2 regions of the Gordonia liuliyuniae genome follow, and region 1 is predicted to be linked to the other one. Evidence: predicted binding sites of a transcription regulator. Region 1 holds the regulator's gene; the other holds the start of a gene.
The links. The regulator LexA, encoded in region 1, represses DNA repair genes until DNA is damaged. The targets are predictions, from matches to a motif close to CGAACANNTGTTCG.
Positions count from the first base shown of each region.

Region 2: L5G33_RS16705 (DUF222 domain-containing protein) is a predicted target of LexA. The motif match lies at 2,221-2,234, and genes of this name have one in related genera.

Region 1 covers NZ_JAKKOR010000005.1:187,801-203,309, reverse strand. The annotation lists gene L5G33_RS06535 (PTS fructose transporter subunit IIABC) at 1-1,972, opposite strand, end outside; gene L5G33_RS06530 (1-phosphofructokinase family hexose kinase) at 2,005-2,967, opposite strand; gene L5G33_RS06525 (DeoR/GlpR family DNA-binding transcription regulator) at 2,964-3,734, opposite strand; gene L5G33_RS06520 (phosphoenolpyruvate--protein phosphotransferase) at 3,898-5,601, shown strand; gene lexA (transcriptional repressor LexA) at 5,652-6,323, opposite strand; gene L5G33_RS06510 (LysM peptidoglycan-binding domain-containing protein) at 6,556-7,155, shown strand; gene nrdR (transcriptional regulator NrdR) at 7,272-7,718, shown strand; gene hrpA (ATP-dependent RNA helicase HrpA) at 7,758-11,462, opposite strand; gene L5G33_RS06495 (YdeI/OmpD-associated family protein) at 11,502-11,978, shown strand; gene L5G33_RS06490 (SRPBCC family protein) at 11,992-12,441, shown strand; gene L5G33_RS06485 (aminotransferase family protein) at 12,508-13,740, shown strand; gene ahpD (alkylhydroperoxidase, AhpD family) at 14,151-14,678, opposite strand; gene L5G33_RS06475 (peroxiredoxin) at 14,678-15,259, opposite strand; gene L5G33_RS06470 (hydrogen peroxide-inducible genes activator) at 15,402-15,509, shown strand, end outside.
Region 2 covers NZ_JAKKOR010000012.1:152,169-167,677, reverse strand. The annotation lists gene L5G33_RS16715 (acetyl-CoA acetyltransferase) at 1-767, opposite strand, end outside; gene L5G33_RS16710 (WS/DGAT domain-containing protein) at 849-2,129, shown strand; gene L5G33_RS16705 (DUF222 domain-containing protein) at 2,264-3,772, shown strand; gene L5G33_RS16700 (hypothetical protein) at 3,896-4,936, opposite strand; gene L5G33_RS16695 (HhH-GPD-type base excision DNA repair protein) at 4,971-5,534, opposite strand; gene L5G33_RS16690 (hypothetical protein) at 5,600-6,106, shown strand; gene L5G33_RS16685 (alpha/beta hydrolase) at 6,156-7,385, opposite strand; gene L5G33_RS16680 (hypothetical protein) at 7,432-8,436, opposite strand; gene L5G33_RS16675 (Rv1157c family protein) at 8,623-9,486, opposite strand; gene L5G33_RS16670 (thiamine ABC transporter substrate-binding protein) at 9,797-10,807, shown strand; gene L5G33_RS16665 (ABC transporter permease) at 10,771-12,429, shown strand; gene L5G33_RS16660 (ABC transporter ATP-binding protein) at 12,423-13,442, shown strand; gene L5G33_RS16655 ((deoxy)nucleoside triphosphate pyrophosphohydrolase) at 13,439-13,843, shown strand; gene L5G33_RS16650 (hypothetical protein) at 13,858-14,034, opposite strand; gene typA (translational GTPase TypA) at 14,149-15,509, shown strand, end outside.

The sequences.
Region 1 (15,509 bases):
ACTTCCACCAGGTGCCGTTCATGGCGAACATGACGAACACGCCGCCGTGGGGCGCCCGCAACTGCACGTCGAGCGCCATCGACAAGCCGCCGGTAACTGCGCCGCCGAGCATCATCGGCGGGATCACCCGAAGGGGATCGGCGGCGGCGAACGGGATGGCGCCTTCGGAGATGAAGGACGCGCCGAGCAGCCAGGCGGCCTTGCCGTTCTCCCGTTCGGGCTCGGTGAACAGGCCCGGTCGCAGCACGGTCGCGAGGGCGAGCGCCAGCGGTGGGACCATGCCTGCGGCCATCACCGCGGCCATGAACTCCCATTGCGCGATGCCTGCGCCCGCCGTGCCCAGTCCGGCGACGCCCACCGCGTAGGCGGCCTTGTTGACCGGACCGCCGAGGTCGAAGCACATCATCAAACCGATCACGACGCCGAGGACAATCTTGGACGTGCCCGACATGGAGTTGAGCGCATCCTCGAGTTCGGTGTTGACCCACGACAGCGGACGCGAGAGCAGCATGAACATGACTGCGCCGGTCACAGCGGTCGCGATCAACGGGATGATGACGACCGGTTGCAGACCGCGAGCCCACTGCGGAAGCGGGATCCGTGAGATCCAGAGCGCGACGACGCCCGCGATCAGACCGCCGACGATGCCGCCGATGAAACCGCCGCCGACCGTCACTGCGATGACACCCGCGGTGAAGCCCGGCGCGAGCCCCGGCCGGTCGGCGATCGCGTACGCGATGTAGCCGGCGAGGACCGCGACCATCAGACTCATCGCCGTCGAACCGACGGCGAAGCTGACGCCGCCGATGTACTGGGCGAGGCCGCCCGCGGGCAGATCCCACAGGCTGTTGTGCAGAGCGACGTACGCGCCGTCGGACATATCCGGCGACAGTGTGCTGCTGCCGATCTCGTATCCGGCGATCAGGAAGCCCAACGCCATCAACAGGCCGCCCGCGGCTACGAACGGGATCATGTAACTGACGCCGGTCAGCAACGCCTGCTTGAGGCGGCCGCCGACACCGATACCGCTGCCGTCGGTCTCGTCGACGTGATCGGTAGAGTCGCCCGCGGCGACGGTCCGCGCGTGCGGATCGGTGGATGCGGCGACAGCCTCGGCGATCATCGCGTCTGGCTCGTTGATGCCGCGTTTCACGCCGGACTCGATGAGTGGCGTGCCCGCGAAACGTTCTCGGCCCTTTACCCCGACGTCGGTCGCGAAGATGACGGCGTCCGCATCTGCGAGCTGGTGGGCCGTGAACGGTGTGGTGCCCGACGATCCCTGCGTCTCGACCGCGAAGTCGACATCGGCGCGTTCGGCGGCCAATTTCAGGGCGTCCGCCGCCATGTATGTGTGGGCGATACCGGTGGGGCAGGCCGTGACCGCCAGGATCGAGGTGCGGTGCCCCTGCTTCTCGACACTCTGCTTCTCGACACTCTGCTTCTCGACACCCGGCTTCTCGACACCCGGCTTCTCGTCGGTCGGGGCGGTCGCGGGTCCTGCCGCCGCGGGCTTCGCCCCGGGTGAGACGGCCTCGGTGACGAGCGTCACTACGTCGTCGGCTTCGCGCGCGTCCCGCAGACTCTGGACGAACTCTTTCCGCACGAGTGCGCGGGCGAGCGCGCTGAGCACCTTCATGTGCTCGCTGCCCGCGCCAGCGGGCGCCGCGATGAGGAAGACGATGTCGGCCGGTCCGTCGGTGGCGCCGAAGTCGACGGGCTTCGACAGGCGGGCCATCGCGAGAGTCGCGACTGTCACCGACTCGGCGCGGGCGTGGGGGATGGCGATGCCGCCCGGTAGTCCGGTCGGTGAGCTCGACTCGCGGGCGAGCGCGCCGTCGATCAGGTCAGTGGGATCGGACGACCGTCCGTCGTCGCCGACGAGTCCGGCGAGCCGCCGGATGACCGCGTCGGCGTCGTCGCCTGCGTCGGCGTCCAGAAGTACCAGGGACGGTGTGATGATGGGGTCGGACATGGCCTCTGCCTTTAGTGGTGGGGGTGGGATTCTCAGGAGAGTCGGGTGACGGCGACCGGTCTCGCGATGACGGTGCTTGCATCGACGAGGTCCGGTGTCGGCGGGGTGGTTCCGGGAAGTGCGGCCGCGGCCGACCCGTAGGCGACCGCCGTCTGTAGACGTGTGGGCTCGTCGTCTCCTCGCCGCTCCGAAATCAGATAGCCGGCCAGTGACGAGTCTCCCGCGCCGACGGTGCTGCGGACCCGGATCGCGGGAGCGGTCGCGAACCACACGCCGTCGCCGGTCGCGAGCAGCGCGCCCGAACCGCCGAGAGTGGTGAGCACTGCTCCGCCGGTCGTCGCCGCAAGACGCGCCGATGCGTCGGCAGCGACCGAGGGATCGCCTGCGGCCGCACGGCTCTCGAGGACGGTCGGGTCCGCGCCGGTCAATTCCGCCAACTCCTCGGCGTTGGGCTTGAGTAGGTCCGGTCGCGTCCGCGCGACCAGAGCAAGGGGTTCGCCCGATGTGTCGACGGCGACGCGTACGCGAGTGCCCGCAAGCTCGTCGACGAGGTCGGCGTACCACGACGGTGACAGTCCCGGGGGCAGCGAGCCGCACAGTGCGAGCCAGTCCGCGCCCGCCGCGAGTTCGACGACGGTGGCGGAGAGTCGGGCCGCCTCGTCGACGTTGAGCGCGGCGCCGGGGGCGTTGACCTTGGTGGTGACGCCATCGGGGTCGACGAGCGTCACGTTCACGCGGACGTCGCCCGTCACGTCGACGGCGACCCGCGAGAGCCCGACCGCGTCGAGGTGTCGAACGAACGGGTCGTCCGCACGGGCGGGCATCAGCGCCATCGCGTCCATGCCCGCCGCGGAGACCGCCCGCGCCACATTGACGCCTTTGCCCCCGGGCTGATCGCCGGAGCCTCTCGTGCGGTGCACGCCGCCCGGCCGGAGCGGACCGTCGAGTTCGACGGTCCGGTCGATGCTGGGATTGGCGGTGACAGTGAGAATCATGCGATGACCACCTCGATGTCGTGGGAGGAGAGGACCGAGGCCAGGCCGGGGTCGACTCCGTCGTCGGTGACGAGCACGTCGATGTCGGCGACCGCGCCGAACGTGACGAGTTCCTGCCGGTTGATCTTCGATGAGTCGGCGAGGACGACGACCCGGTCACAGGCGGCGATCATCGCGCGTTTGACGGCCGCCTCGTCGATGTCCGGGGTGGAGAGCCCGTCAGTGAGCGTCAGGCCGTTGGTACCGATGAAGCCGACGCTGGTGTGCAGCCCGGCGAGCAGGTCGCACGCGTCGGCTCCGACGGACGCCTGCGTCTTCGGGCGGAGTCGCCCACCGACGAAGATGACGTTCGAGCGTGGCAGAGCGGTCAACGTCGCGGCGATGGGCAGACTGTTGGTGACGAACTGGTGACGCGCGTCGGCGCCGATGGCGGTGGCCGCCGCGAACGTCGTGGTTCCGGCGTCGAACAGGACTGCGCCGCCGGCAGCGGGTAGGAACTGCTGGGCGGCGGCGCCGATCGCCGCCTTCTGCGTGCGGCGCGCAGCTTCACGTTCGGCGAGGTCCGGCTCGTCCACGACAGCGGCCACGTCGAGCCGTACGGCACCGCCGTGGACACGGATCAGTGAGCCCGCGCGCTGCAGCGCGGCCAGGTCGCGCCGCACGGTCTCACCGGTCACCGAGAACCGCTCGGACAGGTCGGCGACCGATACGCGTCCCCGCTCGCCCACCTCGACGGCGATGGCCTGCTGACGTTCCTCGGCGTACATCTCGTGCGCTCTCCTCAGTGATGACCAAAATCAGTGATGCCCAAATCAGTGACGACCAAATCAGTGACGACGAAATGTTGATTCATCTGTGAATGTTTGGACTTGATCTGTGTCTACCCGCGTTTTGCTTGCAAAGTCAAGACATTCTTGTAATCTCTCTCACATGAACGCCAGTGAGACTGCAGCGGCCGTGCCCAATCCGTTCGACGCGTCGATCGTCGTCACCGGGACCCCGGTGGTCGGAGGCCTCGCGTACGGACCCGTGATCCGAGTGGGGGACAGACCGATGTTCGACGCCCACGCGCCCGAGGTGCCCGAAGGCGAACGCGACGCGCAGAAGCGGGCGTTCGTCGACGCCGCCGAAGCAGTGGGTGCGCGATTGGCCGACCGGGCCTCGCACAGCACCGGCGTCTCCGCCGAAGTCCTCACCGCGACGGCGGGTCTCGCACGAGACCGAGGCTGGATATCGGCTGCTTCCGGACTCATCGAATCGGGCACCCCCGCGTCTGCCGCGGCGGCCGCGGCGACCGAGAAGTTCGTTGACATGTTCACCAAGCTCGGGGGTGTGATGGCTGAGCGGGTCACCGATCTTCGCGACGTGCGCGACCGGGTGGTCGCCGAACTCCTCGGGCTGCCGGAGCCGGGCATCCCGACGCCCGAGACGCCATCGATCCTGTGTGCCGACGATCTCGCTCCGGCTGACACGGCTGGCCTGAATCCGGCACTCGTCGTCGGGCTCGCGATGCGCCAGGGCGGGCCGAGTAGCCATACCGCGATCATCGCTCGCCAACTCGGGATCCCGTGTGTCGTCGCCACCGCAGATCTCGATGAGATCCCTTCGGGTGCAGCGGCGTACATCGATGGTGACGCCGGGACCGTCGGGTCCGAACCGGATGCCGCGGCAATCGCCGCAGCGGTGACGCGGGCGCGGGAGCAGGCCGCCCTCGTGGCGTCGTGGTCCGGTCCCGGGGCGACCGCGGACGGGGTGCCGATCGCGATCCTCGCGAACGTCGCCGACGGCGTATCCGCTCGGACCGCGACGCAGTCACCGGTCCAGGGCGTCGGGCTGTTTCGGACCGAGCTCGCGTTCCTGGACCGTGCGACCGAACCGACCGTCGACGAACAGGCTGCGCTGTACCGGGAGGTCATCGAGGCGTTCGATGGCCGGAAGGTCGTCATCCGGACCCTCGATGCGGGCTCGGACAAGCCGCTGAGATTCGTCGACACCGAGCTCGAGCCGAATCCGGCGATGGGTGTGCGCGGCAATCGGACGGCGCTCTCGCATCCCGAGATCCGGCGCGGACAACTCGATGCGCTCGCGGCGGCTGCTCAGGGTTCCGCAGCCGTGCCGTGGATCATGGCGCCGATGATCGCGACGGTGGACGAGGCGCGCGAATTCGCCGCGCAAGTGCGCGACCGGGGCATGATTCCGGGTGTGATGGTCGAAGTGCCGTCGGCCGCGATCATGGCCGACGCGATCCTCGCCGAGGTCGACTTCGTCTCGATCGGAACCAACGACCTCACGCAGTACACGATGGCTGCCGACCGCATGTCGCCCGAGCTGGCGTCGCTGACCGATCCGTGGCAGCCTGCGGTCCTCGCCCTGATCGGCATGGTGGGCGCCGCGGGAGAGCGGACAGGGAAGAACGTCGGCGTGTGCGGCGAAGCGGCGGCTGATCCGCTACTGGCCTGTGTCCTCGTCGGCCTCGGGGTGCGTTCGCTGTCGTCGGCGCCCGCTGCGTCGGCGGCAGTCGGCCTCAAGCTCGGCACCGTCACGATGCAACAGTGCCGCGAGGCCGCGCGTGCGGCGCTCGCGGCGACCAGTGCATCGGGTGCGCGCGACGCGGCGCGCGCTGTGACGGGCTAGAGTCTCGGCACTAGATGGTCGGGTGCACCTAGCTCCATGGTCGGGTGCGCCTAGATCCGCCGCATCACGGTGACGACTTTGCCGAGGACGGCGGCGTCGTCACCGGGGATCGGCTCGAAGTGCTCGTTGTGCGGCATGAGCCAGACGTGCCCGTCTTTGCGCTTGAACGTCTTGACGGTGGCCTCGCCGTCGATCATCGCCGCGACGATGTCGCCGTTCTCGGCGACGTTCTGCTGACGGACGACGACCCAGTCGCCGTCGCAGATCGCCGCGTCGATCATGGATTCGCCGACCACCCGGAGCATGAACAGCGAGCCGTCGCCGACGAGTTCCTTCGGCATCGGGAAGACTTCCTCGACCGCCTGCTCCGCCAGAATCGGCCCGCCCGCCGCGATGCGACCGAGCACCGGAACGAACGTCGGCGTGGGTAGCCCCTCGGACGAATCGTCTGACGGGGGCGTGCGGTTGTCGTCACGCACATTCACCGCGCGGGGCCGATGCGGGTCGCGCTTGAGCAGGCCGCGTCGTTCGAGTGTGCGCAACTGGTGCGCCACCGACGAGGTGGAGGTGAGGCCGACCGCCTCGCCGATCTCGCGGATGCTCGGTGGATAGCCGCGTTCGCGAACCGACTTCCGGATGACTTCCAGCACCTCGCGCTGGCGCTGCGTCAGCGACGCCTCCAGCGTCGACGTCGAGAGCAGCGGATCGGGGGTGTCAGCCATCGTCGGTCCTTCCTCATCGTGCGTGTCTCATCGTGCGTGATTCACGACCCCGTCGGGTGGCCCGTGTGGGGGTGAGATCTGTTCGAACATCGGTGTCCGATCTGGTGATCACGCTAGTCGAACAGATCACAGATTTCAAACAATTGTTCGACGTGTCGCTGACTTTGTCGGTGGGGTGGTGTTTACTATCGAACAAGAGTTCTTCGAACACACGATCGATGAGGAGTATCCGATGGCTCAGGTACTGATCTCGCGCCCCGATGAGCGTTCGCGGCGTGTCCCGGACAGCACGCATAGCACCGTGATGACCTGCGATTTGCCGGTTCTCGACGGGCGCCCGCGGGTGCCGCTGTGGACCGACGCGCCCGCTCGGGGGTGCCGACCGACGGGGCGTGCGCCGCGCCGGGCGGGGACCTTCGACGAGCGTAGGCGCTCGCGAATCGCGTGCGATTCTCAGCGTGCCGGACGCCTGGAGCAGCGCCCGTCAGCGGACCGTGCCGGGGCACGGCGGTCGGCCGCCGACCGTTCGAACATCGACGGTGTCATCGCTCGGCGTCGAGTCGTCGGCGCTCTGCTTCTCGGCTCCGTTCTCGCCGGCGTGGTCTGGATGCTGACGATCGTCGGGTCGGACTACCAGGACGCGGTCACTCCGAGCACCCCTGGTGTGACCCAGGTCGTCCACGTCCGCAGCGGTGAGTCGTTGTCGGACGTCGCGCGCAGAGTCGCCGCCGACCTGCCCGTGGCAGGGGTCGTGGAGCAGTTGCGCGAGCTCAACCACCTGGAGTCGTCGGGACTGCGGATCGGCCAGCCGTTGATCGCCCCGGCCTACTGATCCGTGCGATACGGGGCTGGGGAGACGTGGCCGGTGTGACGTGACCGGTGTGAAGGGGACAGTGTGAAGGGGGCGGTGTGAAGGGCAGTTGGACGGTTGCGCGTATTCTTTCAAGCATGCGCTGCCCGTTCTGCAAGAACGACGACACACGAGTGGTGGATTCCCGCGTCGCTGAAGACGGCCTGGCGATCCGCCGCCGTCGATCGTGCGCCGAGTGCGGTCGCCGATTCAGCACTGTCGAAGCCGCCGTCCTGTCCGTCGTCAAACGCAACGGCGTGTCGGAACCGTTCAGCCGCGAGAAGGTCATGCAAGGCGTGCGGCGTGCCTGCCAGGGACGTCACGTCGACGAGGACGCGTTGGCGAAGCTCGCGTCGCAAGTCGAGGACTCCGTCCGCGGCTCCGGGTCGGCCGAGATTCCCAGCAATGAAGTCGGTCTGGCGATCCTGCGCCCGCTCCGTGATCTCGACGAGGTCGCCTACCTGCGGTTCGCATCGGTATACAAGTCGTTTGAGTCCGCGGATGATTTTCAACGCGAGATCGACGAACTCCACAGCCGCGTCTGACCCCGGACGCCTCGACCCCGGACGCCTCGACGGCGATGCTTAGAAACTCTCGATCGCTTTGCGGACTCGCTTCTCCGAGACCGGTCCGGCCGTGCCGAGTTGTTGAGCGAACAAACTCACGCGAAGCTCCTCCAACTGCCACTGCACCATCTCGTTGAGGGCGTCGTGGCGGGCCTCGGGTACCTGGGCGAGACGCTGATTCCACGCCGACACGAGGCGGTCGACGACTGCCGTCCCCTCATTGTCGCGAGCCGCCGACCCGGGCAGTGCCTCCAACCGGACGCGTGCCGCAGCTAGGTATCTGGGCAGTGCGCGCAACCGCGGGCCGGACGTCAAGCCGACGAACCCGTCGAAGACGAGGTTCGCGATCTGGTCGGCGACATCGTCGGCGGCCAACGTGCCTGCCCGCTGATCGATGGCTCGTCGGACCTGCGAGTATTCGGCGAGCGCATCCACCGCGGCGTCGAAGTACTCGGGGGCCGTCTGACGGATCACCGGCGCGACGTCGGCCGACAGCGCGTCGAAGTCGGCGGCCGTCCGCACTGCTGTCACGTCCGGGTGTGCGGCCAACACGTCGATGACGGCGCGTCTGGTGCAGTCGGCGAGCAGCGCGTCGACGTCCCGGTACGGACTTTGGCTCAACGCGAGTTTGCGGGCGGGCGGCAACGACGAGGCGAGTCGACGTGAGGGCGGCGCCACGGTTCGAACGAGGAGGTCGCGGACGGCGGAGGCGATGCCCGCGTCACGCGCTGCCGGGGTGGCCACGTCGACGACTCGCACCCCGGCGCCCGGAACGACCGCCAACGTCGGATAGCGGGTGACTCGTTGACCGGCCAGAGTCTGGGTGCGTTCGTCGGCGAGAGCGCCGATGCCGTCCGCCGTCCAGTTCGTGAACGTCTCGGCGGGCTCGCCCGCGCCGGCTCGGACTGGACTCAACTGCGCGCGGAGTTCGGCCAGGCGATCCCCGCGTGCGACGACGGCGCCCTTCGCGTCCGTGATCGCGAAGTGCATGCGCAGGTGGGCGGGGAGGTTCTCGGGGCGGAAGTCGCGCGAGCCAAGCGAGGTCCGGGTGATCGACGACAGCTCGCGGGCGAGCGCCGGGATGAGCGGCTCGGAGCGCGGAGACAACTGATCGAGGGCGAGGTCGGCGTACCGCTGGGCGGGGGACATCGACTTGCGCAGTCCCTTCGGCAACGATTTGACGAGTGCTGTCGCCAGCTCCGAACGCATGCCCGGGACCAGCCAGTCGAAGCCGTCGTCGTGGACGTGGTCGAGCAGGTCGCGCGGCACGACGACCGTCACCCCGTCGTCGGGGGCGCCGGGGGAGAAGTTGTACCGCAGCTCGAGCCGCGTCTCGCCCTGCTTCCAGGCGGACGGGAACTCAGCGGCCGCGGGCGTGTCGTCGGCAGCGAACATCTCGGCGGTCAGATTGAGCAGTGTCGGATCGGCGCGTCCGGCCTTCTTCCACCATGAATCGAAGTGCCGGGCGGAGACGACGTTCGCGGGAACACGTGCGTCGTAGAAGTCGAAGAGTTCGGTGTCGCTCATTCCGACGTCGCGGCGTCGAGCACGGTGTTCGAGGTCCTCGACGTCTTTCAACAACTGTGCGTTGTGTTCGACGAACGCATGGCGACTGCGCCACCGGCCGCCGACAAGTGCCTCCATGATGAAGATCTCGCGGGACGTCTTCGGGTCGATGGGGCCGTAATGGATGCGGCGCTGTGCGACGAGCGGTACGCCGTACAGGGTGACGCGCTCGTAGGCCATCACCGCGGCTCTCCGCGTCGACCAGTGCGGCTCGCTGTAGGTGCGGCTGACGAGATCGCCGGCAGCCTGTTCGACCCACTCCGGATCGACGGCGGCGACCGTGTGCGCGAACAGCCGCGAGGTCTCCATCAGCTCGGCCGCCATTACGAACGCTGGCGGCTTCGACGCGAGGAACGAACCGGGGAAGATCGCGAACTTGGTGCCGCGGGTGCCGAGGAACTCGCGGGTGTCGCCTTGCCGGACGCCCACGTTGGTGAGCAGGCCGGTGAGGAGTGACTTGTGGACGGTCGCCGCCTCGGCCTGCGTCTCGGGCGTCTGCCATTTGAGGTCGCGGACCGTCCGCTTGAGCTGTCGATGCAGATCCCACCACTCGCGCACCCGGAGGTAGTGGATGAACTCGCGTTCGCATTGTCGGCGGAACTGGTTGCCGGACAGCTCGTCTCGTTGTTCATTGAGGTACGACCAGAGCTTGAGGTAGCCCATGAACTCCGAGCCGGGAACGGTGTGGCGACGGTGCGCCGTCTGAGCCGCCTCCCGCTTGTCCGACGGGAACTCGCGGACGTCGGGGAGCGCGAGCGCGGCGGCGATCACCAGAACGTGGTCGAGGCAGCCGTTCTCGTGACCCGCGACGAGCATCCGGCCGAGCCTCGGATCGACGGGCAGGCGGGCCAGCGTGGTGCCGACCTTGGTCAATCGGGCGACCGCCGAATCCGTGTCGGTGACGGCTCCGAGCTCGGACAGGAGTGCCATGCCGTCGCGGACCGCGCGGTGCTCGGGCGGTTGGACGAACGGGAAGTCGGTGATGTCGCCGAGCCGCAACGACAACATCGACAGGATGACCGCGGCGAGGTTGCTGCGGAGGATCTCCGGATCGGTGTACTCGGGGCGGGCGTCGAAGTCCTCTTCGGAATAGAGCCGGATGCACACGCCGGGCGCGACGCGGCCGCAGCGGCCCGCTCGCTGGCGGGCGCTGGCCTGCGAGACCTTCTCGATGGGAAGGCGGGTCACCTTGGTCCGCGTGGAGTAGCGGGAGATACGGGCGGTGCCGGTGTCGATGACGTACCGGATTCCCGGCACGGTCAGCGAGGTCTCGGCGACGTTGGTGGCCAAGACGATCCGGCGGCCGTTCGACGGGCTGAACACCCTGTGCTGCTCGGCGACCGACAGTCGGGCGTACAGCCCGAGGATCTCGACTCCGCTCGATCCGCGCTGACCGTTCCCGCGGGCCTTGCCGAGCGCTTCGGCGGTCTCACGGATATCGCGTTCGGTCGGTAGGAACACGAGGATGTCGCCTGCCCCGCCTGCCCACAGCTCTCCCACGGCCGCGTCGATGGCGGCGATCTGGTCGATGTCGGCGTGTTCGGTGTCGTCGGAGGTGAGCGGCCGGTACCGGGTCTCGACCGGATACGTTCGCCCCGACACCTCGATGATGGGGACGGAGTCGTCGGGTCCGGCGAAGTGGCGGGCGAAACGGTCGGGTTCGATCGTCGCCGACGTGATGATGACTTTCAGGTCGCGCCGCTTGGGCAGCAGCTGCTTGAGGTAGCCGAGCAGGAAGTCGATGTTGAGGCTGCGTTCGTGCGCCTCGTCGATGATGATCGTGTCGTAGCCGCGCAGCAGCGGATCGGTGGTGATCTCGCGCAGCAGGATGCCGTCGGTCATCACCTTGATCTGCGTGGTCTTAGAGCTCTTGTCGGAGAATCGGACCTGGTAGCCGACCGTCGTACCGATCTCCGTGTCCAGTTCGTCGGCGATACGCCCGGCGACCGAGGTCGCGGCGATCCGGCGCGGCTGGGTGTGGCCGATCGCCGTGCGTCCCAGTTCAAGGCAGATCTTCGGCAACTGGGTGGTCTTGCCTGATCCGGTCTCGCCCGCGATGACGACGACCTGATGGTCGGTGATCGCTTCGGCGATCTCGGCGCGGCAGGCGCTGACGGGGAGTTCCGGGGGATACGTGATGGTCAGAGGCGACGACATGATGGCGTCGATTCTACGGCCGCGGCATAATCAGGGTTCATGAGCGCTGATTCCGCGAATGACACTGCCGACCGTCCGCCGCTGGTTCTGCGCACGCGGCTCGATCCGGTCGGACCGGCGACCGCGATCGAGCTGACCGATGCACAGGTCGCCGAACTCGGTGGAGGAAAGCGAGCGGCCGTCGTCGTGACAGTCGGGGATCGCACTGCTCGGCTGCGTTTGGCGCGGATGGGCGGTGCCAATCTGATCGGGCTGTCGAAGGCTGCGCGCGCCGAGTTGAATGTTGAGATCGGCGACGACATCGAGGTGGCGATCGTTCTCGACCACGGCGAGCGGTCCGTCGATGTTCCGGAGGCACTGGTGTCCGCTCTCGAGAAGGCCGGAGCACGGGCGGGGTTCGAGGCGTGGCCATACTCCCGGCGGAAGGAGGCCGCCCGTTCGGTCACCGCAGCCAAACGTCCGGAGACGGTGGATCGCCGCATCGCCGCCGTCATCGCCGAGCTGCGCGCGTCGTGACGAGCTCACTGTCATGAGCGCGGAGCATAGGGTGGTGTCGGCGCGTCGGACCGTGCATGCGTCGCCGGCGACCGTGTTCGGACTCATCGCCGACCCGGCACGGCAACCCGCGTGGGACGGCAACGACAACCTCGCCGACTCGGCTCCCGGCCACCGTGTGCGGGCGGTCGGCGACACCTTCGACACGACGCTCACCACCGGTGCCGTCCGACGCAATCTGGTCGTCGAGTTCGCGGAGGGGCGACTCATCGCTTGGCGGCCGTCCGAGGTCGGCGGCGTGCCGCCGGGGCACCTGTGGCGATGGGAGCTCGAACCGGCCGACGACGGCGTCACGGTGACCCACACGTACGACTGGACGGATTTGCACGACGAGAAGCGCGAGGCCCGAGCCCGCGCGACGACTGCCGAGCGGCTCCTCGCGTCGATCGATCGGCTCGCGGCGCTCGCCGCCCGCCAGGACTGATCGACCAGCTCACATTTTGCCGGGACCGCCGAGCAGACACCCGCTGTGCCGTGCGATATTTGGTGCATGGGTTCTCTTTGGCACGGTTTTGCAGACATGGGTGCGGTGAGTGCGAGCGGTCCGTTCGTCATCACGCGAGGCAAAGGCACTCGAATCTTCGACGACAAGGGTGGTGAGTACATCGACGCCACCGCGGGTCTGTGGTTCACCAACATCGGTCACGGACGCACCGAGGTGGCGGAGGCGATCGCCAAGCAGGCGTCGACGATCGCGCACTATTCGAACTTCGGCGACTTCGCCTCCGACGTGACGCTCGAACTCGCCGAACGTGTCGCGCGCATGGCGCCGGTCGCCGGTTCGAAGGTGATGTTCACTCTCGGTGGCAGCGACTCGGTCGACAGCGCGTTCAAGCTCGCCCGCCGCTACTGGGTGGAGCAGGGCAAGCCCGAGAAGAAGACCGTCGTCGGCCGCACCAAGGCGTACCACGGTATGCACGCTGCCGGGACGTCGCTTGCCGGCATCCCGGCGAACGGCGAAGGCTACGGCCAGATCCTTCCTGATACCGAAACCGTCGATTGGGACGATGCGAAGAGCCTTCTCGGCCTGATCGAGCGAGTCGGCGCCGACAACATCGCGGCGTTCTTCATCGAGCCGATCATCGGCGCGGGCGGCGTCTACCTCCCGCCGGAGGGATACCTGCGTGAGGTCCGCGAGATCTGCCGCGACCACAATGTGCTGTTCGTCGCCGACGAAGTAGTCACCGGATTCGGCCGCATCGGCGCCAACGAATGGTTCGCGTCGTCACGGTTCGACCTGCAGCCGGACATGATCACCACAGCGAAGGGCCTCACCAGCGGTTACGTTCCGATGGGTGCGCTCATCGTGGCGCCTCGCGTTGCCGAGCCGTTCTTCGCGGGCGGCACCTGGTTCCGCCACGGCTACACCTACGGCGGCCACAACGTGTCGGCCGCAGCCGCTCTGGCGAACCTCGACATCATCGAGCGGGAGAACTTGCTCGACGGCGCCAACCGCCTGGAATCCGAGCTGGCGCAGGCACTCTCGCCGTTGGCCGATCTTGACGCCGTGGCCGAGGTGCGAACCGGTCTCGGTGCGGTGACCGCAGTGCAGCTCGCCGACCCGAGCAAGGCGATGGCGGCCATCGCCAAGCTTCGCGAGCACGGTGTGAGCTCGCGGGCCGCAGGCCAGGGGGCATTGCAGGTCTCGCCCGCGTTCGTCATGACGACCGACGAGGTCGGCGAGATGGCGGATCGCTTCGCCGCGGCGCTGCGTGAACTGTAGGACCGGTGAACTGTAGGACGACCGGTGAACTGTAGGACCGGCGGGCGGTAGAGATAAATTCGTTGCGGGCCGTCTCCGCTCAGGCGTAGCGTTCGATTCGTCAGAGGAAAGGAGGTGGTCCAGAAGATGATTTCTTTCAGGACTGAGGAGGTGGCCGCCGCCTGACGGCGGTCGCACACCTGAAGAAGGCAGACCCCGTGCCGCGCGACGTCCGCGCAACACGGGGTCTGTTCTCGTTACGGGACCCTTCTTCCGCCGATCTATACCAGTATTCGGCACAGATCGGCGGAACAGCCGACGACTCCGCTGGGCCACACAGCAGGTGAAAAGAACTGTGCCCCGCCGGGTTCCGGCGGGGCACAGTTCTTACTGTGTCTTCTGCGGGCTGCAGAGAGATCAGACGGGATGTGTCAGGCGAGAGCCTCGGCGGTGGTGACCGCCTGGCCGACACCGGCGACGATCGACGCGACCTTGAGGGCCTCGAAGACGGCCTCGCGGTCGAGGCCCGCCTCGCGCACCACGTTCTCGTGCGCGCCGACGCAGTGGTGGCAGCCGTTGATCGCCGAGACGGCGAGCGACCACAACTCGAAGTCGGCCTTCTCGACACCCGGGTTGCCGATGATGTTCATCCGCAGGCCGGGACGCAGGTCGTCGTACTTGCCGTCGAGGAATCCGCGACCGCGGTAGAACACGTTGTTCATTCCCATGATCGACGCGGCGCCGAGAGCGGCGTTGTACGCCTCCGCCGACAGGTTGTCGGCGGCCTCGTCGGCGATCTCCTTGAGAACCGTCGCATTGCGAGTCGCTGCGGCGGTGGCCAACAGCGATCCCCACAACTGCTGCTCGTTCAGCACCGTGGTGCGGCTGATCGAACCGAGGTTGAGCTTGAGGTCTTTGGCGTACTCGGGGAGTGCGCTCTTCAGGTTCTCGATGCTCATCAGGCGGTCATCAGCTCGGCAGCGTTGATGGTCGGATCACCCTTGCGCCAGTTGCACGCGCACAGCTCGTCCGACTGGAGGGCGTCGAGGACGCGAAGGACCTCTTCGACGTTGCGGCCGACCGAGCCTGCGGTTACCGAGACGAACTGGACTTCGTTGTTCGGGTCGACGATGAAGGTCGCACGATCCGCGACGCCGTCGGCGTTCAGAACGCCTGCGGCCTCGACGAGCTCACGCTTGAGGTCCGAGAGCATCGGGAAGGGGAGGGTCTTCAGGTCCTCGTGCTGTGCGCGCCACTGGAAGTGCACGAACTCGTTGTCGACCGATGCGCCGAGCACCTGAGCGTCGCGGTCGGCGAACTCGTCGTTCAGCTTGCCGAAGGCAGCGATCTCGGTCGGGCACACGAAGGTGAAGTCCTTCGGCCAGAAGAACACGACGCGCCACTTGCCCGCGTAGTCGTCGGAGGTGACGGTGGTGAAGTAGTCCTCGGGCTGCTGGGCATCGACCTTGGAGAGGTCGCCGCCGATGACAGCGGTCAGGTTGTAAGCGGGGAACTGGTCGCCGATGGTCAGCAATGCCATGACACGTACTCCTAAGTTCGTCGGAAGGTCTGCGAGAAACTCGTTCTCTCCGGAGTGGGCGGTGGCCTCTCTCCGTCTGTCATCCAGTCTGCCCAAAACCCCTTAAAAAGTAAACGTGATTACAGGCACTATATTGATAGGTATGAGTAATCAAAGCTATCAACCGTCGATCGGTGGGCTGAGGGCCTTCGTGGCAGTCGCGAAGAAGCTGCATTTCGGGTCGGCCGCAACAGAACTCGGCGTCAGCCAG
Region 2 (15,509 bases), on a different contig from region 1:
GTGTAGGGGACGCAGACGCGACGGTTGTCGTCACCGGGGACGGCGAGATCGGCCGCCGAGTAGACGCGGGTCGTCGACGAGTACGGATTCTGTGCCGCGATCTGCGACATGGGTGCGAACAGTGCGCCCATCTGTGCCGCGTACTCGGTGCGGGACCGGCCGAGACGGTGGCGGCGCGCGTTCTCCAGAATCGAGTACTGGGCGAGCGGCACCATCACACCGTGCCGGACCTCGTCGACCGAGGTGAGTCCGGCGATCCCGAACCCGCGGTCCTCGAGTTGACCACCGACCGTCTCGGAGTAGTCGGGGCGGTCGTCGGATTTGAGTGCCGCGCGGACCGTCGACATCACCTCGCACCCGAACAGGAGGACCGCGTCGGTCAGGCCGGCCGCGATCTCGGTACCGAACTCGGTCACGAGGTGCTGCGGGCTCTGTCCTCCGGTCACCTCTTCGACGGCGCGCCGCGGATCCATACCCGTCCGCTTCGCGACGGCGCGCGGCATGTTGTCGGGTCGCCCGAGCTGCGCGGACGACGCGGGACTCGACTTCTCGAACGACCGCACCGCAGCGGCGACATCGATCATCTCCGCGACAGCCGCAGCGTCGAGTCCGGTGTCGGCGAACGCCGCGCGGACGGCGATGGCCGCGAGATCGGCCTCGCCCAACCGCCGATAGTCGGCATCGTCGAGACGCTCGGACGCCTGTCCGACGCCTACGATGATCGGAGTGGTCGGATCGATGTCGGCGGCAGCGATGTTGTCATCCATGAATGGCATTATTCATCTCTCCGCTCGACGTCGATTCGAGACCCCGCCTCGGCGGTCGCGATAGGAGCTTCGATGCAGGCGATGGCACCAGCGGATGCGGCGATGTACTGGGCGTCGCAGGTGTCGGCGAACGACCAGTTCCTCCTGTTCGCGTTCTCCGGAGACGAGGCGGCGACGTGTGCGGCGTTGGTATCCGAGGTCCGTCGACGGGCCGCGGCCATCGTCGACCTTCATCTCACCGTCGAGACCGTTCCCGGCGACCTCGACTTCCCGCGGTGGGTGCCCGCACCGGTGAGCGACGATGCGATCGTCGGGTATCCGGGGCCCTACACGTGGGACGCGGTGCTGAAGGACGTCGCAGCGCTGTCGACGCGCAGCGGCGGAGATCTGTGGCGCGTCCACATCTTCGATCGGGTGACGGGAGTTCCGGATGCCGATTCCCTTGCACGCGTGGCCGTCCTGCAGATCTCGCACGCGCTGGGTGACGGGCGTCGGGTGTCGGCGATCGCGCGAGCACTGTTCGGCGGATCGCTGCCCGAGCCTGCGCGGGACGCGCGGGTCGCGGTCGGCGACCGAACCCTCGCCGCGGTGCGCGGAGGGATGCTGGTCGGGCCCCATCTGGTGCGGGCGGCGGCTCTCGGCTTCGCCGCGTGGGCGGCCCCGGTTCCGGAGGCGACGGCCGCCCCGACGGCTGCGACGAGAGCGAACACCGCTCCCGGCGACCGTCGAGTGCTGCGGACTCTCACGGTTCCCTCGGAGGCGGTGCGGAGTGGGGGACACTCGGTCACCGTCGGAGTGCTCGCCGTTCTCGCCGAGGTGCTCCCCGCCTTCCTCGACGCGTCGCGACGCGAGGCACGCGCCGAGGTGACCGTCGCCTTCGGCGACGACTCCGGAGCGAAAGCGCTGGCGCGCAATCGTTTCCAGACCGCGAGTGTGCCGCTGCATGCGGACGAGGTGGATCGGCGTCGTCGGGCCGCGCTGATCGCGGCCGAGCTCGCAGCGGTTCGACGTCGCGTCGACTCGCCGGGGTTCGTCGCGTCCCGGCATGCCGCAGCATCGGCGCCCGCAGTACTCGGCGCGACTGCGGCCCGGTTGAGCGCGGATGCGCCGCAGCCGGCGACGGTGTCCGGATGGACGGTGGTGTCGTCGGTCAACCGAGGCGCAGCCGATCTGACCCTCGCGGGCGGACGCGTGCTCTTCACCGCGGGTTTCCCGGCGCTGAGCGCCGCCCACTCCCTGACTCACGGTGTGCACGGGATCGGTGACGCGGTGACGATTTCCGTCTGCGCGGGTGCTCCGATCGCCGACGATGTCGACGAGTACATGGCTGCCTTGTCCGCAGCTTTCGCGCCCGCCGGCTGAGCGAAGGGGCAGAGCGTCGAAACCCTGCCGGAATAATCGTAACTACGTTCGAAGCAATTATTGAATACATCATATCTCTGGTCCTATAATTAGAACAACAGTTCGATATGGGCATTCTTGGAGGGGCGGTTCGAATGGCCGGAAACGTGTGGGCGAAGGTCGACCTGAGTCCGGTCGGCGTCGGTGGGGAAGCAGGCGGTGCGTTGATCGACGTCTTGCAGGCGGGCGAAGGCATGCTGATGTTCCTGCGGTTCGAGGCGATCTACGCGATGCTCACCGCCGCGGCTGCTCGTGAGGGCGTCGAGGTGGGCGACGCCGATCATCGCGTGGTCGATGTGTTCGCTTCGGTGGCGCGGGAGGTCGCGGTCGCGTTGCGGGTGGCGGCGGGGACCGCGGACCGTCAAGTGAATCTCGCGGTCGAAGCGGCCGAGCGGCTTCCACAGGTCGCGCGGTTGATGCGCGACGGTGTAATCAGCGTTGCGGCGTTCGGCGATGTCGTACTGCAGACCACCGGCGTCGCCGACACCGACCTGATCGCAGCAGTCGATGCGACGACTGCCGCCGAACTCCGCGAGATGGGTGGAGTCTCGCGCCGCGACGCGGGCGACACCGCTCGCCGCGCTGTCGCCGAACTCGACCCCGACGGCGTCCGCGAGCGCCGCGAACTGCGAGGCAAAGGTGTCCACGTCTCTCACGACGTGGACGGCTCGGACGTCACGATCACCACCACGCCCGAAGACGCCGTCCTGATCGATGCATCGGTGTCCGCAGTCGCCGACCGAGTATGTGCCGACGACTCCCGCAGCCGCGGTGTGCGCCGCCACGATGCCGCGGTCGCGCTACTCACGCGTGGGGAGTTCGCATGCGACTGCGGTAATCCCGACTGTGCGGCCACCGGCTCGGCGGCGACTGTCGCCGAGCGGTTCGCGTCGGTCGTCGTGCATGTGGTCGCCGACGCGTCCACGCTGTCGGGTGACTCGGACAAGGCCGGTTGGCTCGACGGGTTCGGCGTTCTCGACGCGCATCATGTGCGGGAGATCGCAGCCCGCGGCGACGCCATCACCCGACCTCTGGACATCGCCGGATTGGCAGACCACGCCGCTCAACCAGGGAACGCGTACCGTCCGACCTCGGCGTGCGACACCGCGATGCGTGCCGTGTTCGGCTCGTGCAGCGAGCCGGGATGCGCTCGCCGGGCATGGTCGTGCGACCTGGACCACGTGTGCGAGTTCAACCATGCCGACAACGCGGCGGGTGGTGCGACCTGCCCGTGCAATCTCAATCCGAAGTGCCGGTTCCACCATGTGTTGAAGACGTTCGCGTCAGACTGGGTCGACGACCAGATCGTCGACGCCGACGGCGCGATCTGGACCGAAGTCACCACGCCGACCGGGTATACCGTCCGCTCACGAGCCCGCAACCACTGGCTGCTGCCCGACCTCGGTCTGATCCCGTGCCGACACGGCGAACCCGTCGCGCCGGGCTCGGTCGACGATGCCGCGCAGCCGGACCGGGTACGCACTCGAACCCAGGCCAAACACGCCTACCGCATGCGGATCCGCTCGCGCCGTCGGTATGTCCAGGTGTGCGCGGCCGCTGATTGGGCCGCATCGATCGAACAGGACGGTCCGCCCCCGTTCTGAACCGTCGGCGCGGAACCAGTCGGGGCCAGCCGCGGCGAACGCCCTCGCCATCCGCCACGTCGACGACGAGTCAATCAGAACGTGGCGCTGCCGCCAGTGGAGACGACCGCTCAGCAGGAGGGGTCAGTCGAGCGGAGGGAGCTGCTCATACGATCCGCCGCCGTTGCTGCGGCCCGGTCCGCCGCGGGTCAACCGCTTCGGGAGACGTTCGGCGAGCCCGCCGATCGGCGCGACCGAGGCGTTGAGTAGTTCGACGATGTCGTTGAGACGGTCGACGGTCTCCTGCATCGCCGCGAGGTTCGGGGGAAGCGACGCGAGCGTTTCGGACAGCTCGGTGAACTTGTCGAGCGGACCGCCCTCCTCGATGAGACGGTCCAGCGCACCGCCCTCGCCCAGCAACTGGTCGAGCAGGCCCTCGTCACTCGCGGCGCGGTCGAGGAGTCCGTCCTGTTTGGCGAGCTTCTCGAGGACCCCGTCCGGGGCGGTCAGCTTGTCGACGATGCCGCCCTCGGACGTCAAGCGCTCCAGGATGCCTTCGTTCTCGGTGAACTGGTCGACGACACCGCCCTCGCGTGTGAGTCGGTCGAGGGGGCCGTCCTTGGCGGCGAGCCGCATCAGGATGCCGTTCTCGTCGGTCATCAGATCGAGGAAACCGCCTTCGGAGGTGAGGCGTTCGAGAATGCCCTCGCTGTCGGTGAACTGGTCGATGACCCCACCGTCCCGCGTGAGTCGGTCGAGGGGACCGTTCTTGGCGGCGACCCGCATCAGCATGCCCTTCTCGTCGGTCATCTGATCGAGGATGCCGCCCTGCTCGGTCAACTTCTCGAGCAGACCGTTCGGCGCGGTGAGTCGGTCGATGACGCCGCCCGGCTGGACCAATCGGTCGAGCGGGCCGCCGTTGGCCAGAAGCCTGCCGAACGGACGGTCCGGCCCGAGGAGGTCGGCCACTTGGCTGAGGATCGCGAGCGGGGCACGGACCGACGCGACGCCGGCCTCCGGCTCGACGCCGAGGACCTCGTTCACCTCGGACTCGATGCTGCCGGCGGTCAGTCGTACGACGTTGATGACCGACTCGGCCGTACCGAGCACGACACCGGTCGTCGCGAATCCGACGCGGAACGGCAGACTGAGGATGTCGCGTGGATCGATCGGTGACCTGCTCATGCGCGAAAGTGTACCTGGCGGTTGCAGGAACTCATCACTTCTTCGCAGCGGCTTTCGCGGCCTTCTTGAACTCGCGGACCTTGATCAGCGAGTCGCCGTCGACGACGTCGGCTACCGACCGGAAGCCCTTCTTTCCGTAGTCGCCGGTCACCGTCGTCCACCCGCTCGGCTTCACATCGAGCTGCTTCGCGAGGAGGGCGGTGAAGATCTTGGCCTTCTGCTCACCGAAACCGGGAAGCGCTCGGATCCTGGCGAACAGTTCCTTCCCGGTCTTCGCGGTCGCCCAGATCGCCTCGGTGTCGCCGTCGTAGTCGGAGACGACCACTCGCGCCAACTCCTGGATGCGCCCGGCCATCGACCGTCCGTACCGGTGCACGGCCGGGGGAGTGGCACACAGATCGGCGAACACCTCCGGGTCGGCCGCCGCGACCGCCCCCGGATTGAGCGAGCCGAAACGCTCCGCGATCTTCGCCGGACCGGCGAACGCACGCTCCATCGGGAACTGCTGATCCAACAACATTCCCGTCACAAGTGCGAACGCGTCCGTCGACAGCAGTTCGTCTGCGACCGGGTCCTGAGCAATCTGCAGATTCGCCATGACGACATGGTAAGCGGTGGCACACTGGCCGCATGCGCGAACAGGGGCTGAAGCGGGATACACACATGTCGGTCATCAGACGCGGCGCGGTGGCGTTGTCGGCTACCGCACTCGCGGGCGTCGGCATCGTGGTCGCGACGCCCGACGCCACGGCGGCTCCGTGGGTCGGGGAGCACTACGTGAAGACGATCCGGTGCTCGGTCGCCGACCCGTGGCCTGCGCCGCGGATCCCCGTATCGATCGACCTCTACAGCGGTATCAAGTTTCCGTCCGACGGCCTGCCCGGCCCCGCGATCTCGTTGCGGGCCAACGACCCTCGCTCGGGAGGGCAGTGGGGCAACGTCACCGAGTACACGATCTCTACGACGGTGAAGTGGAAGAACCTCCGGACCGGGCGCAGCGGGAAGGTGACCGTTCCCACGCGCGCCACCCACTACCAGTGGGAGGCCGTCGTTCACCCGGGCAAGGGGCCGGTGCATTTGGCGATCAAACAGAAGGTCGGTGCGCTCGCCTGGGTTCCGATGGTCAACCCGCAGTACCGCACGTGCACGACCACCTCGCCCAGTTGGTGAAGGCCCAGTTGGTGAAGGGCTAGTCGGTGGGTGAGGGTGCTGCGCTGATTCAGAAGAGCTTCTTCAAGAACGCGGTGAGCGCTGTCTTCTCCTGGTTATCGGCGTCCTTCACATCGCCCGTCAGGTAGGTCTTCGCTGACACCTTGTTGCTCGCGAGTTGCGCGGCCGTCAGGTACTGGAGGCTGGCCGGGACGTCGGTGTCGTCGTCGACCAGCTTCTGGCTCAACATGATCGGACGGCTGAAACCGCTCGACGGCAACGCGAGCTGCTTGCGTAGGTCTGAGGTCAACGTCCGCTCCGACGAGATCGGCTTACGCACCAGGTCCGCGACGTTCGACGATCCGACCGCTTTGGTGAGGGCCGGCTCGCACAGCTTCTTCGCCTTGGTGACGAGTTCGCGCCCACGCGTCGACAGCAGCGGGGCGATCTTGTCGGACGGCAGCGACGACAGGGTGTAGACGACGTCGGCGACAGTCGACGGCGACACCTTCGCCGATTGCGGGCTCAGGCCGGTCACCACGTCGGCGTAGCCGACGGGGAGGGTGGTCGCCGTGGCGCCGCGGAAGTCCAGTTTCGCCGCCCCTGACTTCGCCGACCCTGACGACGACGCGATCTTCGCGAGATCGACGGCGACAGCGGCCCCCTGTCCGTCGCCGACCGCAGCCCAGCGCGATGACAGCGACGGCTCGACGTCGAGGGCGGCCCGCACCGCATCGGTCACGCCCTTCGCGGCGACCGAGTAGTCGACGTACTGCGGGGAACCGTCGGTGCCGATCACCGAGTAATCAGGGACGACCACCGCGTAGTCCTCGCGCAGCAGGTCGGACACGGCGCCGGTGTCGCGAGCGACTCGTGCCTGAGTGGGTCCGCAGTCTTCGGAGACCCCGTCGGCGTCGTGGGCGTATGCGACGACCGGCCAACCGGCCGCCGGAGCCTTGCCCTTCGGGGTCAGCACGACGGCCGTCGTCAAGTGTGTGCGGTCGTCGCTGCCCTGCGTCCAGAAGCTGTACTGCTGACCGTTCGCGGCGCCGGTCACGAGGCTGTCGTCGGCGATGGGTCTGCTCGCGAACACCGAGCCTGCGGTCTGGCCACCGCGCGCCGTCTCGCCTGCGGTCTGTTCGGGGTCGGCGAACGCCTGGGTGGTGCAGACTCCGGCGCCGATGAGTCCGGCCGCCACGGTGACGGCTCCGACCGCGATCGTCGGACGCGACGTGAGCGCACGGCGTTTCGACCGTCCGGGGCCGGGGGTTGCGACGATGCGGCGGGGTTGCGCGGTCATGGAAGTGTCCTCGAGTCTTCTGCGGTGAACGTGGCGTTCGGCTGGGTCAGTCATTGGTGACCGCGCCCAGGGCGGGGAGGAAGTAGCAGGTGCGGCCGCCGGTCGTCGTGGTGCCGAAGACGGCGGACAGAACCGTGCCCTCACCGGTCGACGCACGTGCCATGCGGATCCCGTGGAATCCGTCGGCGGCGGCGAGTGCCTTCAACAGCGGGCCCGCGGACTTGTCGTCGCCGAGGGGCTTGAGTGCTTCCATCCCACCCTGCATCGTCGACGTGTTGAACCACGCGACCTGGAGGTTGGCTGAGTCGGGCTTGGACGGCGGAACCAACGCATACGCTGTCTCACCGTCGTCGACGGCCTGCAGGGCTTTCGATGCGTTCGGATCCACGAGCTTCAGGAGATTGTCGGCTCCGGTGCCGCGCAGCAGATTCGCCAGGGCGGAGTCCTCGGCGACGGGCCACGGCCCGGGCACGGCGACGGCGGGCGCCGTCACGATGCCGAGCGGGTTGTCGTCGGTCGGGGCGGCGCAGAACGGCGCGATCGCGGGGGAGAGCATCTGGGTTCCGGTGAGCTTCTCGAGCGTCGCGATCACGTTGCCGCTGCCTGCGTTCTCCGCGGCGGGCGTCGTCGCGGTGCCCGACACCGGACTGGGCGCAGTCGCATTCGGATCAGGCACGTTAGGATCTGTCGCGTTCGGATCGGTCGGGAGGAGCGAGTCGAGTGCGTCGGGGTTGATGCCGAAGCTGGTCAACAGTCCGGACGGGTCGATCTGTCCTTCCGAGCCGAGGATCGACGAGAGCGCGCCGATCGCCGATTCGTCGCCGCCGGACTGTTTGAGAGCGCGCAGGAGTTCTGCGAGTTCGGCGTCGCCGGGGATGCCGGAGAGAGTCGGGGTCTCGCCTTCGGGCGTGGGAGTGGCGGGCGCGGTGGGCGTGCTGGGAGTGGTCGTCTCGGGTTCTGCGGTCGCGTGCCCGGGAGCGCCGAGGGCGACTGCCAATGCGGCTGCTGCGCCGACGATTCCGACGCGAACCGAGTTTCTGACGACGGCCACTGGCTTCCTCCACAACTGCTGAGTCGCCACACGAGCATTGTTACTGGTGTGACAGATGGTGTTGGAGTTAATAGTGGTGCGGTCGGCGGGCGAAACTCAAGGAGCGAGTCCGAGTTGTGACATTGCCGCGACACGACAGTGCCCTCCGGGTGAGACCCGGAGGGCACTGATCGTCGCGGTCTGGAGTCAGATGATCGCGGTGCCGATGGTCGGCGCGATCATGCACGAGATGGTGCGACCCTTGGTCTTGGTGGTCACTTCGCCGTAGACGGTCGAGACGATGCGGCCACGGCCGGTCTTCGCGATACCGGTGAAGGTGCCCGGACCCTTGGTGGCGTTGATCTTCGCATTCGGCTTCAGCGCGGTCTGTCCGGTGCGCCCGTTCTCCAGGTTCAGCCAGGAGACGTACAGCCGGTGGGCCGACGACGCCTTCGCCGGGCCGGTGCCGAGGCTCGTGTAGACGAATCCGGCCTGACCACGCTTCGGTCCGGGAGCGGGAGCCGACTGCGGACCCGCGGTGGCCAGCGCCATGCCGACCGAGTTGCCGTTGCCGGGCATGCAGCCGAAGCCGAGTGTTGGGTACAGGAACTGCTGGATACGCGGCTTCTTCGGCCCGGTCGGGATGTTCGGCGCGTCCTTGTCCCTGGCTGCGTCGCGCTTGGCGGCCGGAATGGCGCCCGCGGCGACGGCCTGCTGCTTGCCGGGCTCGCCGAGGAAATCGATGAGGCTGCGCCAGGTGGCTCCGGCCTGCTTCGGGACGGCCGGGTTGTCGGCGAGGGAGCGCGCATGGTCGAGCAGCGCGGTGTCGACCTTGCCATTCTCGTCGCGTGTGGCGACCGAGCCGAGCAGCGCAGGGGCGAAGGTGCCGAGTGATTTGAGGATCTCGGGGTCGACGTCGGGCGCCTTGTCGGGGAGCGGAATGGTCTGCTCGGACGGCGTCTCGGCAGTGGTGGCGGGCTCGGCGTGCGCCGTGGCCGGGGCGATGAGAGCGCCGGTCACCGCGAATGCGGCGACGAGCGTGGCGGTGCGGCTGATGCGCGCGAATCGCACTGCGGATCCAATCGGTAGATGGGACGGACGGTGACGCGAGTCTAACGCGAACACCATGAAACTACTGAGGCTGATGTGAAAATTGTTATCTGTGTGAAATATGGGGTGACGGTGGCGTCATCGAGCACCGGTAGTCTCGAAACATCTGCCGTCTCCTGGTTAGATTCGTCAGAGTTAGATTCGTCAGGGACCGGTGCGCCGTTACGGCGGACAGCACGCCGCAGAGACCGCAGGAGACCACCGAGTGGAGAACCTTGCAGTGAAACGCAGAGGGGGGAAACGCAGAGGGGGGAAACGCGCAGCGCAGACGATGCGTCGGCTACTGGCGCTCGGCGTCGTCGCCGTCGTCGCCGCCAGTTCGTTCGCGTGTACGTCGTCAGACGGCGCCGACGAGGTGAATCTGCTGACCCACGACTCGTTCGAACTCCCGCAGAATCTGCTCGACAAGTTTCAGGACGAGACCGGACTTAAACTGAACATCGTGCGGTCCGGAGACGCCGGACAGCTGTCGTCGGTGGTGTCACTGACTCCGGGATCACCTAAGGGCGACGCCGTGTTCGGCATCGACAACACCTTCGCCGCCCGGCCGATCGATGCGGGGGCGCTGGAGCCGTACACATCGCCCCTGGCGAAGAACGGCGCAGCCGACTATGCGGTGGGCCCTCACCCCGGCCAGCTAACGGCGGTCGACCGCGGCGACGTCTGCGTCAACGTCGACGAAGCGTGGTTCGACAGCAACCAACTCGAGCCGCCGACCAGTATCGACGACCTGGTCGACCCCGAGTACCGCGACCTGACGGTGCTGATGGACCCGGCGACGTCGTCGCCCGGCATGAGCTTCTTGCTGTCGACCGTCGGCCGCTACGGGAAGAAGGCCCCGGACTACTGGCGCGAACTGAGCGGCAACGGCGCGCAGGTCGTGGCGGGCTGGGAGATCGCCTACAACCAAGTCTTCAGTGCCGGAGAGGGGCACGGCGACAAGCCGATCGTCGTCTCGTACGCGTCGAGTCCGGCCGCGACGCCGGGCACCCACGCCATCCTCGACAGCTGCTTCGCGCAGATCGAGTACGTCGGCGTGCTCAAGGGTGCGCGCAACGTGGAGGGCGCGAAGAAGGCCGTCGACTTCCTACTCAGTCCCGAGGTGCAGGCCGCGCTGCCGACCTCGATGTACGTGTATCCCGTCCAGAAGGGTGTTCAGCTGCCCTTCTCCTGGCGTCAGCGAGCGCCGGCCCCAGCGTGGACCGTGCGCATGGATCCCGACTACATCAACAAGAACCGTGAGGAATGGCTCACGCAGTGGCGCGAGACGGTGAAACGCTGAGGTTTCGCTCGCGCGGAGCGTTCGGCCTGGCACGTGGGTTCGGTGCGCTCGTTCCGCTCGTATTCACGGCCGTCGTGTTCGCGTGGCCGCTTGGCGTTCTGGTGATGCGTGCCTTCGACGACGACGACGCGACGACGCTCAGCCAGTCGTGGTCGCGGACCGGGGCGCTGGGCCTGCTGGGCGTCACCGCGTTGCAGGCTGCGGTGTCGGCGGTGGCGGCGCTCGTCGTGGCTGCGCCGATCGTCTGGCTAATGTCCAGGGCGAAGCTCCCGGGAACGGGCCTGCTTCGGGTCATCGTCACGTTGCCATTCGTGCTGCCGACCGTCGTCGTCGGTGTCGCCTTCCGCGCCGTGTTCGACGGTCCGCTCGCGTTCCTCGGCGTCGAACAGGGGTGGACGTCGATCATCGCGGCGCACACGTTCCTCAACGTCGCCGTCGTCGTACGGGTGGTCTCGGCAGCCTGGCAACGGGTGGATCCGCGGCAGGTCGCGGCCGCCCGCGCGCTCGGGGCGTCGCCGACCAGGGCGTTCCTCGACGTCGTCGCGCCCCGACTGCTGCCCGCTGTTGCGGCTGCATTCGCGCTGATCTTCCTGTTCTGCTCCACCAGTTACGGTGTCGTCGTGATCCTGGGCGGCGGCACCGCACACACTCTGGAGACGGAGATTTACCTGCAGGGCATCGGTTACGCGAGACTGCCCGATGCCGTCGCGCTGTCGGTGCTGCAGATCGGCGTGGTGTTGGCGGCGCTCGCCGTGGCGCGACTGCTCGGATCGGCTCGCGTACCGCAGAGCGGGACGACCTCGCACGCCGAGCGTCCCCGTGGCATCGGGTGGATCGCGGTGATCGCAGTCCTCGCGTGGATCGGTGTGTGGCTGGTGCTTCCGATCGCGACGCTCGTGGTCCGATCGTTGCGTCCCGGTGGACACTGGGGTCTGGTCGGCTATCGGGCGATGTTCGACGACACCTACGGCGAGTCGGCCGTCGCGTCCCTGCGGTATTCGGTGACCAGCGCCTTCCTGGCGACAGCGATCGCTGTCGTCGTCGGACTGCTCACCGCGGCCACGCTGACCAGAAGCGGCGGATTGGTGGCCCGCACCGGCGCAGTCCTGGCGATCCTGCCGTTGGGGATCAGCGCGGTCACCCTCGGATTCGGGTACACGCTGGCGTTGGCCGAACTGCCCTACGAGGTGGCGGCGTCGCCGCTGATCGTCCCGTGCGTGCAGGCATTGATCGCGATCCCGGTGGTCGTCGGCGTCATGGTGCCCGCGCTCGAACAAGTGCCCCCGCGGCTGCGGGACGCGGCCGCGACACTCGGCGCGCGGGGCCCACGCGTGTTCGTCACCGTCGACCTTCGGCTCACCGCGAAGTCGTTGGCCGCAGCCGCCGCGTTCGCGTTCGTGATGGCGATCGGCGAGTTCGGTGCGACGACGTTCCTGGCCCGGGCCAACACGACGACGCTGCCGGTCCTCATCGGCTCACTGATGGGTCGACCCGGCGCCGACAACTACGCGGCAGCGATGGCCGCGTCCGTCCTGCTCGTCGCGGTGAGTGCGGTGGTCGTCGCCGCCGTCGAGTTCGCGGCGCGCACGAGAACCGGTGACAGGAGGCGCAAGCGGTGCTGACTCTGCGTGATGTGTCGGTCCGATATGGGTCCGATGAGGTGGTGCACGGCGTCGACTGGGAGGTCGGCGGCGATGCGCTCGTGACGGCGTTGCTCGGGCCGTCAGGGTGCGGAAAGTCGACGCTGCTGCGTGCGATCGCCGGTCTCGAGCCCGTGGCGTCGGGGACGGTCGCATTCGACGGCGTGGACCTACAAGCGATCCCGGTGCACCGCAGGGACTTCGGAGTCGTCTTCCAGGACGGCCAGCTGTTCCCGGGGCGCACCGTCGGGCAGAACATCGCGTACGGCCTGGCGCGCCGCGGCGTCTCGCGTGCGCAGGCTCGGCAGCGGGTCGCCGAGCTGCTCGATCTCGTCCAACTGCCGGGTGCCGCGGACCGACGGGTCACCGAACTGTCCGGCGGGCAGGCGCAACGGGTCGCAGTGGCGCGAGCGCTGGCTCCGCGGCCGCGTCTGCTGCTCCTCGACGAGCCGCTCGCCGCCCTCGACCGCAGACTCCGCGACGACCTCGCCGTCGCGATCACGGACATCGTGCGCGACTCCGGCACCCCGACCGTGGTCGTGACCCACGACCACGTCGAAGCCGCGATGATGGCGGACGTCGTCAGCGTGATGCGCGCCGGGTCGATCGTCGACACAGCGGCGCCGCAACGACTCTGGCGCCGTCCCGCGAACGAGTGGGTGGCGCGGTTCCTCGGCGCCACCGACATCGTCGACGGCGTCATCGGTTCGGCTGCGCTCGCGACGGCGTTCGGCGCGATCGAGATCGACGCCGATCTCGCGGACGCCCCCGCAGGCCCGTGCCGCGCCGCGCTGCGTCCCGATTCGCTCCGGGCCGACCGCGACGACGCAGGGCGTGCCGTCGTCACCCGTTCGGCACCGCTGATCGGCACCTGGCGGGTGCAGGCAGTCATCGACGGCCGGGCCCTCGACGCGGTGTCCGATACCGCGGTCGCCGTCGGCGATCGCGTGTCACTCACGCCAATGCCCGAACGGATCGGTGTGGTCCGCGGATGAGCGGGGGGACCGTGGTGGCGGGCGCGATCTATGCCGACGACGGACGCCTGCTGCTGGCGCAGCGCGCGTATCCACCGGAACTCGCCGGGCTCTGGGAACTGCCCGGCGGGAAGGTCGAACCCGGCGAAACGCTCGATCAGGCGCTCGTGCGTGAACTGTGTGAGGAATTAAACGTCGACGTCCGAGTCGGTGTGCGGCTCGAGGCGTCGGTTCGCCTGAAACCGGGGCTGGACATGGTTGCCGTCCGCGCCCGGATCGTCGCAGGCATCCCGGACACGACCGAGCATCTCGACCTCCGCTGGGTGGACGCCGACATGTTGAACGCGATGGACTTGCGCGGAGAGATCGTGCCGAATGATCGGGCGTGGATTCCGGAACTGCTCGCTGACCTGCGTGAATAGTGGGCGATCGGCGCTCAGGCCGCACGCGCCTTCTTCAGTGCCTTGGTGGCCTTCTTCTTCGACATCGAGTCGCAGTCGATCTTGCTCATGCGGTGGATGACGACCGGGCAGCGCAGACACCGCGTCGATTTGCGGCAGCACTTCTTCTTCGGCTTCATACTCGCGACTCGGGCGGGATCCTTCTTCCCCATGCGTCGAGTTTAGCTCAGCCTAACCACATCGACCTAACGGTGAAATCGCTTCCGACGGGACCGTGCCGCTACCCTTACAGGGTTAAAAGTCCGGGCCCGATGAAAGAGACCTTAGTGAGCGCAGTCCCCAACTTCCGCAACGTCGCGATCGTGGCGCACGTCGACCACGGCAAGACCACCTTGGTCGACGCGATGCTGCGTCAGTCCGGTGTGTTCGGTGAACGAGCCGAACTCGTCGACCGCGTCATGGACTCCGGTGACCTCGAACGCGAGAAGGGCATCACCATTCTCGCGAAGAACACCGCCGTGCACCGCCGTCAGCCCGACGGCTCCGAGTACGTCATCAACGTCATCGACACCCCCGGTCACGCCGACTTCGGCGGTGAGGTGGAGCGTGCACTGTCGATGGTCGACGGTGTCGTTCTCCTCGTGGACGCGTCGGAGGGGCCGCTTCCGCAGACCCGCTTCGTGCTCCGCAAGGCACTCGCCGCGTCGCTGCCGGTGATCCTGGTCGTCAACAAGACCGACCGGCCCGACGCACGCATCGGCGACATCGTCACCGAGTCGCAGGACCTCCTGCTCGACTTGGCGTCCGACCTCGAAGACGAGGCCGCCGAAGCCGCCGAACTCGCACTGGAGCTTCCGGTGCTGTTCGCGTCCGGTCGCGCGGGTATCGCCAGCACCGTGCAGCCCGCCAACGGCGACGTGCCCGCGGGTGAGAACCTCGATCCGCTCTTCGATGTGCTGATCAACAGCGTTCCCGCGCCGAAGGGTGACGTCGACGCGCCGCTGCAGGCACACGTCACCAACCTCGACGCGTCGCCGTTCCTCGGCCGTCTCGGCCTGGTCCGCATCCACAACGGCACCCTCCGCAAGGGGCAGCAGGTGTCGTGGTGCCGCGACGTCGACGGCGAACCGGTCATCGAGAAGGCCAAGATCACCGAACTCCTGGTGACCCTCGGTGTGGACCGCGCGCCCGCCGACGTCGCCGTCGCCGGTGACATCGTCGCCGTCGCGGGCATGTCGGAGATCATGATCGGCGACACCCTCGCCGACCCGGAGAATCCGATTCCGCTCCCGCGCATCTCGGTCGACGAACCCGCCATCTCGGCGATCGTCGGCACCAACACCGCGCCGCTCGCCGGCCGCGTGAAGGGGCACAAGCTCACCGCGCGCATGGTCAAGGACCGTCTCGATAGCGAGCTCATCGGCAACGTGTCCCTCCGCGTGCTGGACATCGGCCGCCCCGACGCGTGGGAGGTGCAGGCTCGCGGTGAGCTCGCGCTCGCCATTCTCGTCGAGCAGATGCGTCGCGAAGGCTTCGAACTGACCGTCGGCAAGCCGCAGGTCGTCACCCGCAAGGTCGACGGTAAGACGTACGAGCCGTTCGAGCATCTGACGATCGACGTTCCCGAGGAGTACCTGGGCGCCGTCACTCAGCTGCTGGCCGCCCGCAAGGGCCGCATGGACCAGAT